Regions from separate parts of the Pseudoalteromonas piratica genome, predicted to be linked through region 2. Evidence: predicted binding sites of a transcription regulator. Region 2 holds the regulator's gene; the other holds the start of a gene.

Region 1 (5,980 bases), 770 kb from region 2:
ATCTTTGTTTGCTTTAGACCCATCAATATAACGACGACAAGCCGCTAAGAATTCTTCGATTGGGTATTTTTTATTGATAGGCACGAGTACATCACGCAGCTCGTTGTTCGGTGCATGAAGCGAAATTGCTAAAGCCACATCAATTTTTTCTTTCAAGATATCAAGAGCTGGTACAACGCCAGAGGTACTTAAGGTAACGCGACGCTTAGATAAACCAAATGCCCAATCATCCATCATCAGTTCCATCGCTGGAACAACATTGTTGAGATTAAGTAATGGCTCACCCATACCCATCATTACCACGTTGGTAATAGGACGTTTGGTAGAATCACCGTGTAAACCGATGTCTTTTGCTACGCGCCAAACCTGACCAATAATTTCAGATACTTTTAAATTGCGGTTAAAGCCCTGCTGCGCTGTTGAGCAGAATGTACATTCAAGGGCACACCCAACCTGTGATGAAACACACAAGGTTGCACGATCTTTTTCTGGGATCCACACAGTTTCAACTTCCTGACCGCCTTCAAGCACTAATGCGTACTTAATGGTGCCATCTGAAGCAACTTGCTTTACTGAGATTTCAGGCGCTTTAATTTCACATTCAGCGTGCAATTTCGCTTTCAATTTTTTGTTGATGTTTGACATTTCGTCGAAGTTATCGATGCCAAAATGGTACATCCACTTCATTACCTGATCGCCACGGAACGGTTTTTCACCCCATGAAACAAATAACTCTCGCATTCCTTCACGGGTTAAATCCAGTAAATTAATTTTCTTTTCCGCAGCACTCATAACTCAGACCCCAGTACGTAACACAACTCAATATTAGTCGATATATCAACTTTGCTTTACTTTTATACACACTCAAGTGGAATGTGATGCCAGTAAAGAGCATTAACAAATTTAAAGCAAAGGTGACAATTTGAATGAAATTCTTGGCTTTAGTTCAAAATGACAAGAAAAGGGCTAAAGAGCCCTTTTCTCCTGCATCACAATAATTGATGCAGCTTGTCTACGTCGTTAAGAATTAACGAGTACGTGGACAGATTTCTTCGTCAGAGAAGAAGTACGCGATTTCACGTGCAGCTGATTCAACAGCGTCTGAACCGTGAACAGCGTTTTCGTCGATGCTGTCTGCGTAGTCAGCACGTAACGTACCAGCTAGTGCTTCAGCAGGGTTAGTAGCACCCATGATTTCACGGTTTTTAAGTACTGCGTTCTCACCTTCAAGAACAGTAACCATTACTGGACCAGATGTCATGAACTCAACTAAAGCACCGAAGAAAGGACGCTCGCTGTGCTCAGCGTAGAAGCCTTCAGCTTTTTCTTTTGAAAGGTGAACCATTTTAGCTGCAACGATTTTAAGACCAGCAGTTTCGAAACGGTTGTAGATAGCACCGATGTGGTTTTTAGCAACTGCATCAGGTTTTACGATAGAAAAAGTACGCTCTAAAGCCATCTTTTATGCTCCATAAATAATTAATGATTTTAACGGCCGCGAATTATACGCATATTTGTGTGAAAATCCTATTAAAACCGAAAAAATTCTGTTCACTTTTCCATCAAAAGCTAAAAATTACTGAGTATTGGTTATTTTATTGAGGTTCTAACGAGGCTCTTTGAAAAATTGATCTACATCAACACCGAGAGGTTGTCACTAAGATAGAATTGCGCGCTTTTTTAAATCATGCAACTGGCCAGCACCCAGTTCGATGTATGAGGACATTTCAATGAACAAACCTTTTGTGCCTGAATTATTATCACCTGCAGGCAGTCTTAAAAACATGCGATATGCATTCGCTTATGGTTCTGATGCAGTATACGCAGGTCAACCACGTTACAGTTTACGCGTTCGCAATAACGAGTTCGATCTTGATAATTTAGCGCTCGGCATTAATGAAGCACATGATTTAGGTAAAAAATTGTATGTGGTATCAAATATTGCGCCACACAACGCCAAGGTAAATACCTACCTACGTGATATTGAACCGGTTATTGAAATGGGCCCTGATGCCTTGATTATGTCTGATCCTGGTTTAATTATGTTGGTACGTGAAAAGTGGCCAGATATGCCGATTCACCTTTCTGTTCAAGCTAATGCGGTAAACTATGCAACGGTTAAATTCTGGGCGCAGCAAGGAATTGAACGCGTTATTTTATCTCGCGAATTATCACTAGAAGAAATTGGTCAAATTCGTGAGTTATGTCCTGAAACCGAATTAGAAGTGTTTGTTCACGGTGCATTATGCATGGCGTACTCTGGCCGCTGTTTGCTTTCTGGCTACATTAATAAACGTGACCCAAATCAAGGCACCTGCACCAATGCATGTCGTTGGGAATACGATGTAAAACCGGGCAAGGAAACCGAAACAGGTGATGTAGTCCATAAAATTGATCCAAGTAAAGTGATTCCAACATTAGGTGAAGGCGCGCCAACAAACGAAGTATTTATGCTGGAAGAACAAGGTCGACCAGGTGAATATATGCCTGCATTTGAAGATGAGCATGGCACATACATAATGAACTCAAAAGATTTGCGTGCGGTACAGTACGTTGATCAACTGATTAAAATGGGCGTTCATAGCTTAAAAATAGAAGGTCGGACTAAGTCGTTCTACTACGTTGCACGAACGGCGCAGGTTTATCGTAAAGCCATTGATGATGCTATAGCAGGCAAACCGTTTGATGCAAACTTAATGCGCACTTTAGAAAACTTGGCACACCGAGGTTACACTGAAGGCTTCTTAAAGCGCCATGTACACCAAGAGTATCAAAACTACGAATACGGCCACTCAGTTTCAGATAAACAACAATTCGTGGGTGAAGTGTTGGGCCGTCACAATAATGGCTTGGTTGAAATTGATGTGAAAAATAAGTTCTGTACAGGCCATTCAATGGAACTGATGACACCACAGGGCAATATTCAGTTTACCTTAGATCATATGGAAAATAAGAAAGGTGAACGTATTGACGATGCAAAAGGCTCAGGTCATATTGTAAAAATTCCATTGCCGGAAGATATTGACCTTGATAAAGCGATTCTTTTGCGAAATTTAGATTCAGACCAAGATACACGCAACCCTTTTAAAAAGGCGTAATATCATGGCATTGATGATAAATTCGAAATGTATCAATTGTGATATGTGCGACCCAGAATGCCCTAATCAGGCAATTTACATGGGTGATAAAATTTATCAAATTGACCCAAATAAATGCACCGAGTGTGTTGGTCACTATGACCAACCAACCTGTGTCAGCGTTTGTCCGATTGACTGCATTAAAAAAGATCCTGAACACAATGAAACGCTTGATGAGTTAGCTGAAAAGTTTATTCGCCTAACATCAAGCTAATAACTTCATTTCTATCCATTTAAAAATAAAAAACCGAGCATCTGCTCGGTTTTTTATTTTAAGCATCTTAGTTGGATTCAACAGGCTCCAACTGCAGCTTACTGGCAATTAATACTGCTTGAGTACGATTGTAAACGCCAAGCTTTCTAAAAATTGCAGTGATATGTGCTTTGACTGTCGCTTCGGAAATACTCAGTTCATACGCAATTTGCTTATTGAGTAAACCTTCATGCAAATAACTTAAAACTTTGTACTGTTGAGGTGTAAGAGAGGCAACTTGTTGCGCAAGTTCTGCATCTTGCTCTATCACTTCTTCCACTTTATCGGCCATTGAAGCTGGCAACCAAGTTTCACCTTCTAAAATTTCTTCAATAGCTTCAGCAATTTGTGCCGAAGAGGATGATTTAGGAATAAAACCAAGTGCACCGTAACTCATCACTTTCGAAACCACTTGAATATCTTCAGTGCCAGATACAACGGCAATGGGTAAATCGGGGTAATCTTCACGAATGCGAATTAAACCGTACAAATCGCCACTTCCTGGCATGTGTAGGTCTAGTAATAATAAATCGAGCTCTTGTTGTTGTTCTAGTACATTGAGCGTTGTATCAAAGTTCTCTGATTCAAATATTTCTAAATCATCGAAACTGCCATTTAAAGCCCCTTTTAACGCTTCACGAAATAAAGGGTGATCATCCGCTATCAAAAACTTGCTCATATATAACTCCTAATAAAAAGGCTGTTATCACTGATAACAGCCTTCATGTTACTGCGAGTTTAGTCGATTCTCAAACCTAATTAACGGTTTAAGCGATTTTCGATTAACTCCTCAACAACACTCGGATCTGCCAGCGTTGATGTATCGCCTAACTGTTGATATTCATTTGCAGCGATCTTACGTAAAATACGGCGCATAATTTTACCTGAGCGTGTTTTTGGAAGACCCGGAGACCATTGGATCATATCAGGTGTTGCAATTGGGCTAAGTTCTTTACGTACCCAGTTGCGTACTTCCTTGGTTAAATCATCGCTCACTGCAACACCATCATTTGGTGTGATATAAACGTAAATACCCTGGCCTTTAATATCATGTGGGAAGCCAACAACCGCAGCTTCTGCAACCGCTTCATGTGCAACCAGCGCACTTTCAATTTCCGCAGTGCCTAGGCGGTGACCTGATACGTTTAGTACGTCATCAACGCGACCGGTGATCCAGTAGTAACCATCTTCATCACGACGACAGCCGTCACCTGTGAAATACACGCCCGGATATGCTGAAAAATACGTTTGTTCAAAACGTTCATGGTCGCCATAAACAGTTCTCGCTTGTGAAGGCCAACTGTCAAGGATAACCAAGTTACCATCAGTTGCACCTTGAAGTGTTTCACCTTCTGCATCAAATAATGCAGGTAAAATACCAAAGAATGGACGTGTTGCTGAGCCTGGTTTTAAGTCTGTTGCGCCAGGTAGTGGCGTAATCATCACACCACCAGTTTCAGTTTGCCACCATGTATCAACAATTGGACACTTACTATTACCGATGTTTTCGTAATACCAAGCCCATGCCTCAGGGTTAATTGGCTCGCCCACAGAACCTAAGATACGTAATGAGTCACGTTTTGATGAGGCCGTTGGTTCATCACCTTTTGCCATCAGCGCACGAATTGCTGTCGGTGCTGTATAAAGAATTGTAACATTGTGCTTATCAACCACTTCGCCCATGCGGCCTGATGACGGATAGGTTGGTACACCTTCAAAAATAACTTGCGTACAACCGTTTGCAAGTGGACCATAAGCAATATAACTGTGACCTGTAATCCAACCCACATCAGCACTACACCAATAGACATCGTCTTCTTGTAAATCAAATACATATTGATGCGTTAATGAGGTATACACCAAGTAGCCTGCAGAGCTGTGCACGACACCTTTAGGTTGACCCGTTGAACCTGATGTATAAAGAATAAAGAGTGGGTCTTCTGCATCCATCACTTCAGGTTCACACGTTGTAGCTTGATCGGCCACTAGCTCATGCCACCATACATCAACATCATTCCACGCAACATCACCTGCTGTTAATTGGTGTACAATAACCGCTTCAACAGAATTAACGCCCGGTTGTGCTAACGCTTCATCAACATTTGCCTTTAACGGCACCGCATTACCACCACGACGGCCTTGGTCTGACGTGATTACAACTTTTGCACCAGAATCTTTAATACGATCTGCGATTGCCGATGGTGAGAAACCACCAAATACCACAGAATGAACAGCACCAATACGCGCACATGCCTGCATCGCGTAAATCGCTTGAGGAGTCATTGGCATATAAATCGCTACGCGGTCACCCTTTTTAACACCAAGCTTTTTCAAACCATTCGCTAATTTACACACTTCATCATGCAGCTGTTGGTAGGTAATATTTTCAGATTGTTCTGGGTTATCGCCTTCCCAAATTAACGCGACTTTGTCTGCTTTATCTTTAAGGTGGCGATCAATACAGTTATAAGAGACATTTAGTTGGCCATCTTCATACCAACGAATATCAACATGTCCTTTATCAAATGAGGTATTTTTTACTTTAGTAAATGGCTTTATCCAATCAAGACGCTTACCTTGCTCACCCCAA
Region 2 (5,980 bases):
CAAAAAAAACAAACAGCTAAATCCTATGTCCGACGCCTCGGTGTCGCGGGCTTAATGACAATGCAAGTCATGATGTTTGCTTTTGCGATGTATTTTGGCATGTTCTCAGGCATGGATGAGGATTTTGAACAGTATTTTCGCTGGATCAGCTTTGTGCTTGCCACACCAGTTATTCTGTATTCAGCACTGCCCTTTTTAACGTCTGCTATACGCGGTTTAAAAGCCAAACAGTTAAACATGGACTTGCCCGTTTCCCTCGCTATTTTCGGTGCGTACGCCGCCAGTAGTTGGGCGACTATTTTTGAAACTGGCGAGGTGTATTTTGAATCAATTTGTATGTTTACCTTCTTGTTATTGCTGGGTAAATACCTTGAATTTAGAGCGCGTTTAAAAGCGTCTGAGTTTACTGCTAATTTACAAAAACTGTTACCACTCACAGCCCGTTTAGTGAATAATGAAGAAGAAATCATTGCCGCCAAGCGTCTAAAGTTAGATGACAAAGTAATGATTAAAGCAGGTGAAACCATTCCTGCAGATGGTGTTCTGCTTAACGGAAAAACAACCGTTGACGAAGCCATGATGACAGGTGAGCACGCAGCCGTTAGCAAACAAACAGGTGATCAAGTTTATGCCGGTACTGTTAATCACGACGGTGTAATAACAATTTCTGTCAACCAGATTGGGCAAGACACATTAATAAATCAAATTGTCCGCCTACAACACCAAGCGTTAACATCACGCCCTAAAATTGCCGAAATTACCGACAAAGTTGCGCAGTGGTTTGTTGCTTGTCTGCTAATTTTTGCATCAATTACCGCTTTTTCGTGGTACCACATCGACCCTGAGCAAGCATTTTGGATTACTATCGCTGTGCTTGTTGCAACGTGCCCATGTGCACTGAGTTTAGCTATTCCTACAGCCCTCACCTGTGCAGTAGCGAAACTTACTCAACAGGGAGTGTTAATAAAACAGTCGCATGTACTTGAGACACTGACAAAAGTGACCAATATTGCCTTCGACAAAACAGGCACTCTCACCGAAGGTAAATTTACTCTATTAGATACCAAGCTAATCGATACTAATTACCCGTTAGACTCTGTTTACAGTATTGCTAAAGCGCTCGAAAGTTATTCTGAGCACCCAATTAGCAAAGCATTTTTAGAGCTCAAAGTTGCACCAGTTTCACTGCAACATGTTGAAATTAAGACCGGTAAAGGAATATCTGCACAGTGGGAAGGACGCACAGTAGCAATAGGTAAAGCAAATTGGCTATGTGATGTGCAAGCACTTGAGTACGATGTATTTTTATATATTGATAACCAAGTTATCGCAGCTTTTAAATTGCAAGATAAAATTCGCGATCGTGCAGAAGCCACGATAAACGATTTAAGAGACAATAATCTTGATTTGCAGGTATTAACGGGTGATCCTTCAAATGCTGGTAAAGAGCTTGTTCACAGCCTAGGTATTAGCAATATAGAAACAGGCTGTAGCCCTGCTGATAAACAAAATGTAGTAGAAAAACTCGCAGCTAAAGGCAAAATTGTTGCAATGGTGGGCGACGGTGTAAACGACAGTCCAGTATTTAATAGCGCGCATTTGTCTATTGCCATGGCATCTGGCGCTGATATCTCAAAAAATACAGCCGATGTGGTGTTATTAAACAGTGAATTAAACGCCATTAGCGGTTTATTTGATACTGCCAAACTAACACGTCGTGTTATTAAACAAAATTTAGCCATATCACTATGCTATAATGGCTCAATTCTACCATTAGCTGCAATGGGGCTAGTGCCACCATGGGTCGCGGTTATCGGTATGTCAGCAAGTTCACTTATCGTAATTGGCAATTCATTACGACTACTTAAGTAAGGGGCACGAGTTGTGAGCATCATTTATGTATTAATTCCAATTGCGATATTACTCGTCATCGTTGCAATTGGCATCTTTTTTTGGGCGGTACGTAGCGACCAATTTAATAATTTAGACAAGCAAGCTCACAGTATTTTATTTGAAGACGACAAAGAGCAGCACAACAAAAGTAATGACAACTAGTCAGTTAATATCTGCGTTGATAATGGGCTTACTAGGCAGTGGACACTGCTTAGCAATGTGCGGCGGTGTGGCCTCATCGTTAACCTTAGCGGTAAAAGATAAATCGCAAGTAAAGCGCTATACCCTACTCTATAATCTTGGCCGCACCTTAAGTTATTGCATTGCTGGTGCACTTGCAGCCGGGATAAGCCAGCAATTTGCATCTCGTTCTACCTCTTTTTCATTTGTCCTATCAGTATTAAGTGGCGTGTTTATGATTTTAGTTGGCCTATACATTATGCGACTAACATTCTCACTTAACTGGATTGAAAAAGTCGGTAAATTTGCAATTTGGCAGCATTTAGTCAAATTGAATAAACGATTATTGCCTGTCAATAGTAACGCAAAAGCGTTAGCTTACGGTATGTTGTGGGGTTGGTTGCCCTGTGGCTTAGTCTATTCTGCCTTGCTTTTTTCTATTTCGATGCAGTCAGCTGTATATGGTGCAAGCTTTATGTTGTTGTTTGCTATAGGGACTTTACCGGCCATGGTTGGACTTGCTTTTGCTGCAGATAAATTCAAACAGATACTTAACCATAATGCAGTGCGAATGGTGTTTGGTAACATCTTCATTTTCTACGGTTTATACCTTTTGATAATTGCGTTATTATAAGGTTTTAGTATACATTATTCTCGTTTTACGTTTTCTCTAGGTGTGTCATGGAATTGAGCAAAAAATCAGTGTCAAAAAACTGCGCTATCAAGTGTCAGGATTGCAGTATTAGTCAACTGTGTATTCCTGTTTCGCTTAACAGCGAAGAAATGGGTAAATTAGACGATATTATCGAGCGTAAAAAACCACTTCATAAAGGGGATTACCTTTTTGAAGCTGGCCAACCTCTTCGTTCTATTTACGCTGTTCGCTCAGGTTCATTTAAATCATACACACTCACTGAAAGCGGTGAAGAACAAATAACTGGATTCCATCTCGCTGGCGATATTGTCGGCTTTGACGGTATTAGTACCATGAGCCATCGCAGTTACGCGCAAGCAATGGAAACGGCCATGGTATGCGAAATTCCATTTACAACCCTGGATGACTTGTCAGGCAAATTACCGAAATTACGCCATCAAGTTATGCGAATGATGAGTAATGAAATCAATTACGACCAAGAGATGCTGTTAATGCTTAACAAAAAAACAGCAGAAGAACGCCTGGCCGCTTTTTTAGCGAACCTTTCAACACGCTTTGGTGAACGCGGATTTAGTAAAAAAGAATTCCGTTTAACAATGACCCGTGGTGAGATAGGTAACTACTTAGGTTTAACGGTTGAAACCATCAGTCGCCTGCTTAGCCGTTTCCAAAAAGCGGAAATCATTAAAGTAGAAGGCAAGTTCATTACAATTCTAAATACTGACGAATTATTCAAAGTCGCTTCTATTAAGTCTTGATCTAAAACAAAATATTCTATTAGAAACCTTTCAAATTAGTTTAAATCCATTACACTGGATTTATAGTTTGGGAGGTTTTTTATGAATACCATCAAAAAAATTCTTGCGGTTATCGACCCAAGTAAAGAAAAACAAATTGCATTAAATCGGTCATTTGAGTTGGCTAAAAAGTCCGGCGCACAAATTACTGCTTTTTTATCTATCTACGATTTTTCCTATGAAATGACGACCATGTTAAGTCGTGAAGAGCGTGATGCAATGCGTGATGCAGTGATTAACGATCGAAAAGAGTGGATTAATTCTCTTATTGCAGAACAAGCGAGTGATATTCATGTCGACTGCCAAGTAGTTTGGCATAACCGCCCTTTCGAATCGATTGTTGAAACGGTATTAGAACAACAATATGACATCGTCGTAAAAGGCACACACCAACACGATACCTTAAAATCTGTAATTTTTACACCAACAGATTGGCACCTTATTCGTAAATGCCCTGTGTCGTTATTGTTAGTAAAAGAACACGATTGGCCAGCTGGCGGGCAAATTTTGGCAGCTGTGAATGCGTCAAGTGAAGAAGAAACTCATCAAGCACTAAATCATACAATTTTACAAGAAGCTAAGTACCTCGCTGATTTAATTGATGGAAATTTAAATGTTGTGAATGCATACCCAGGCACACCAGTTAATATTGCTATTGAGATACCAGAGTTTGACGCGGGCCAATACAGCGAATCAGTTAAGGCGCATCACATTGCTGCAACTCAGAAATTAGCAGAACAATATGACATTGAGTCAGATCATTGCTTTGTCAATGAAGGACTCCCTGAGGATGTGTTACCCCAAGTCGCAAACAAAATTGATGCCGAGCTCGTTGTGATGGGCACAGTGGGACGTACCGGTATTAGTGCAGCATTAATTGGTAATACAGCAGAGCATGTGATTGATAGTCTTAACTGCGATGTATTAGCACTTAAACCAGAAGGTTATAAAAGCCCGTTAGATAAGTCTTAACCTCAATAAAATTTTCACCTATAATACGCCCCTTTATTTGTTCTAGGGGCGTATTTGTATGTCGCATTCAGCAGAAGCTAAAGCGAAATATAACCTTAATAAGTTACAGAAACGACTTCGTCGTTTTACTGGTCAAGCAATTGCAGACTTCAATATGATTGAAGAAGGCGACCGTATTATGGTGTGCTTATCAGGCGGTAAAGACAGCTATACGCTGCTTGATATTTTGCAGAACTTGCAGCGTTCAGCACCTGTAAACTTTGAGCTTTTTGCAATCAACCTAGATCAAAAACAACCGGGGTTCCCTGAGCATATTCTACCTGAATACCTCGAGTCTCTGGGCATTGAGTATAAAATCGTCGAAGAAGATACCTACAGCATCGTAAAAGATAAAATTCCTGAAGGTAAAACCACCTGCTCGCTTTGTTCGCGTCTTCGCCGAGGTATTTTGTACCGTACAGCAAAAGAAATGGGCGCAACTAAAATCGCCCTTGGCCACCACCGTGACGACATGATTGAAACCATGTTCTTAAATATGTTTTATGGTGGCAAATTGAAAGGCATGCCAGCAAAGCTATTAAGCGATGATGCTCAGCATATGGTGATACGTCCACTTGCCTACTGTAAAGAAAAAGACATTGTTAAATACGCTGAAGCCAAAGAGTTCCCAATTATTCCGTGTAACCTCTGTGGCTCACAAGAGAACCTACAACGTAAACACATTAAAGCGATGCTTAATGAATGGGATAAAACTCACCCAGGTCGTGTAGAAACCATTTTTACCTCAATGCAAAATGTAGTGCCATCTCACTTGGCAGATCCTTCAATATTCAATTTTGCAGAGCTTAATAAAGACTCGCAAATTGATGAAGGTGATATCGCATTAGATAAACCAGATGTTCCCGCAGTGCCCGTTGGTCTTGAGATTGAAGAACAAGACGTAAACGTCATTCAACTGTAAAAAAAGGAAGCTGATGCTTCCTTTTTTAATAACTTCAAGCCACCACCCCTATTTAATTTAACGCTATTTTTTACTAGTATGAAAGCATACGCGCTACTAACTGTATGTAAATTATGACTAAAAGAATCGCACTTATCACTTCAGGCGGCGATGCACCAGGTATGAACGCCGCCATTCGTGCTGTCACCTTGCAAGCTGAAAAATTTCAATATCAAGTATTAGGATTTGTCGGTGGATACAATGGCTTGATTGAAAATAATTTTATTGAGCTAAACCGACATCGTGTTGATGATATTGTGCGAAAAGGCGGCACAATTTTAAAGTCTGCACGCTGTAAAGCAATGTTATCTGATGTTGGCCCTAATAGCGTTGTTGAAACGCTCAAAGTAAATAAAATTGATGCGCTCATTGTGATTGGCGGTGATGGTAGTTTTAAAGGTTGTCAGGCGATTAGCAAGCTTTGGCAAGGTAATATCATTGGTATTCCTGGAACCATTGACAACGACATAAATGGGACTGACC

The links. Region 2 encodes FNR, which switches genes on or off when oxygen is low (the NO sensors DNR and NnrR bind a similar motif). Its sites were predicted from a motif close to TTGATCTAGATCAA; they were not measured.
Region 1: trhP (prephenate-dependent tRNA uridine(34) hydroxylase TrhP) is a predicted target of FNR. The motif match lies at 1,628-1,641, and genes of this name have one in related genera.

What each region holds. Positions count from the first base shown of each region.
Region 1 covers NZ_CP009888.1:1,409,530-1,415,509, reverse strand. Annotated here, with positions in the region: gene OM33_RS06405 (bifunctional tRNA (adenosine(37)-C2)-methyltransferase TrmG/ribosomal RNA large subunit methyltransferase RlmN) at 1-792, opposite strand, end outside; gene ndk (nucleoside-diphosphate kinase) at 1,028-1,459, opposite strand; gene trhP (prephenate-dependent tRNA uridine(34) hydroxylase TrhP) at 1,731-3,098, shown strand; gene OM33_RS06390 (YfhL family 4Fe-4S dicluster ferredoxin) at 3,103-3,351, shown strand; gene OM33_RS06385 (response regulator transcription factor) at 3,419-4,069, opposite strand; gene acs (acetate--CoA ligase) at 4,150-5,980, opposite strand, start outside.
Region 2 covers NZ_CP009888.1:2,183,394-2,189,373, reverse strand. Annotated here, with positions in the region: gene OM33_RS10205 (heavy metal translocating P-type ATPase) at 1-1,872, shown strand, start outside; gene ccoS (cbb3-type cytochrome oxidase assembly protein CcoS) at 1,885-2,055, shown strand; gene OM33_RS10195 (sulfite exporter TauE/SafE family protein) at 2,045-2,707, shown strand; gene fnr (fumarate/nitrate reduction transcriptional regulator Fnr) at 2,755-3,486, shown strand; gene uspE (universal stress protein UspE) at 3,568-4,497, shown strand; gene ttcA (tRNA 2-thiocytidine(32) synthetase TtcA) at 4,556-5,458, shown strand; gene OM33_RS10175 (ATP-dependent 6-phosphofructokinase) at 5,572-5,980, shown strand, end outside.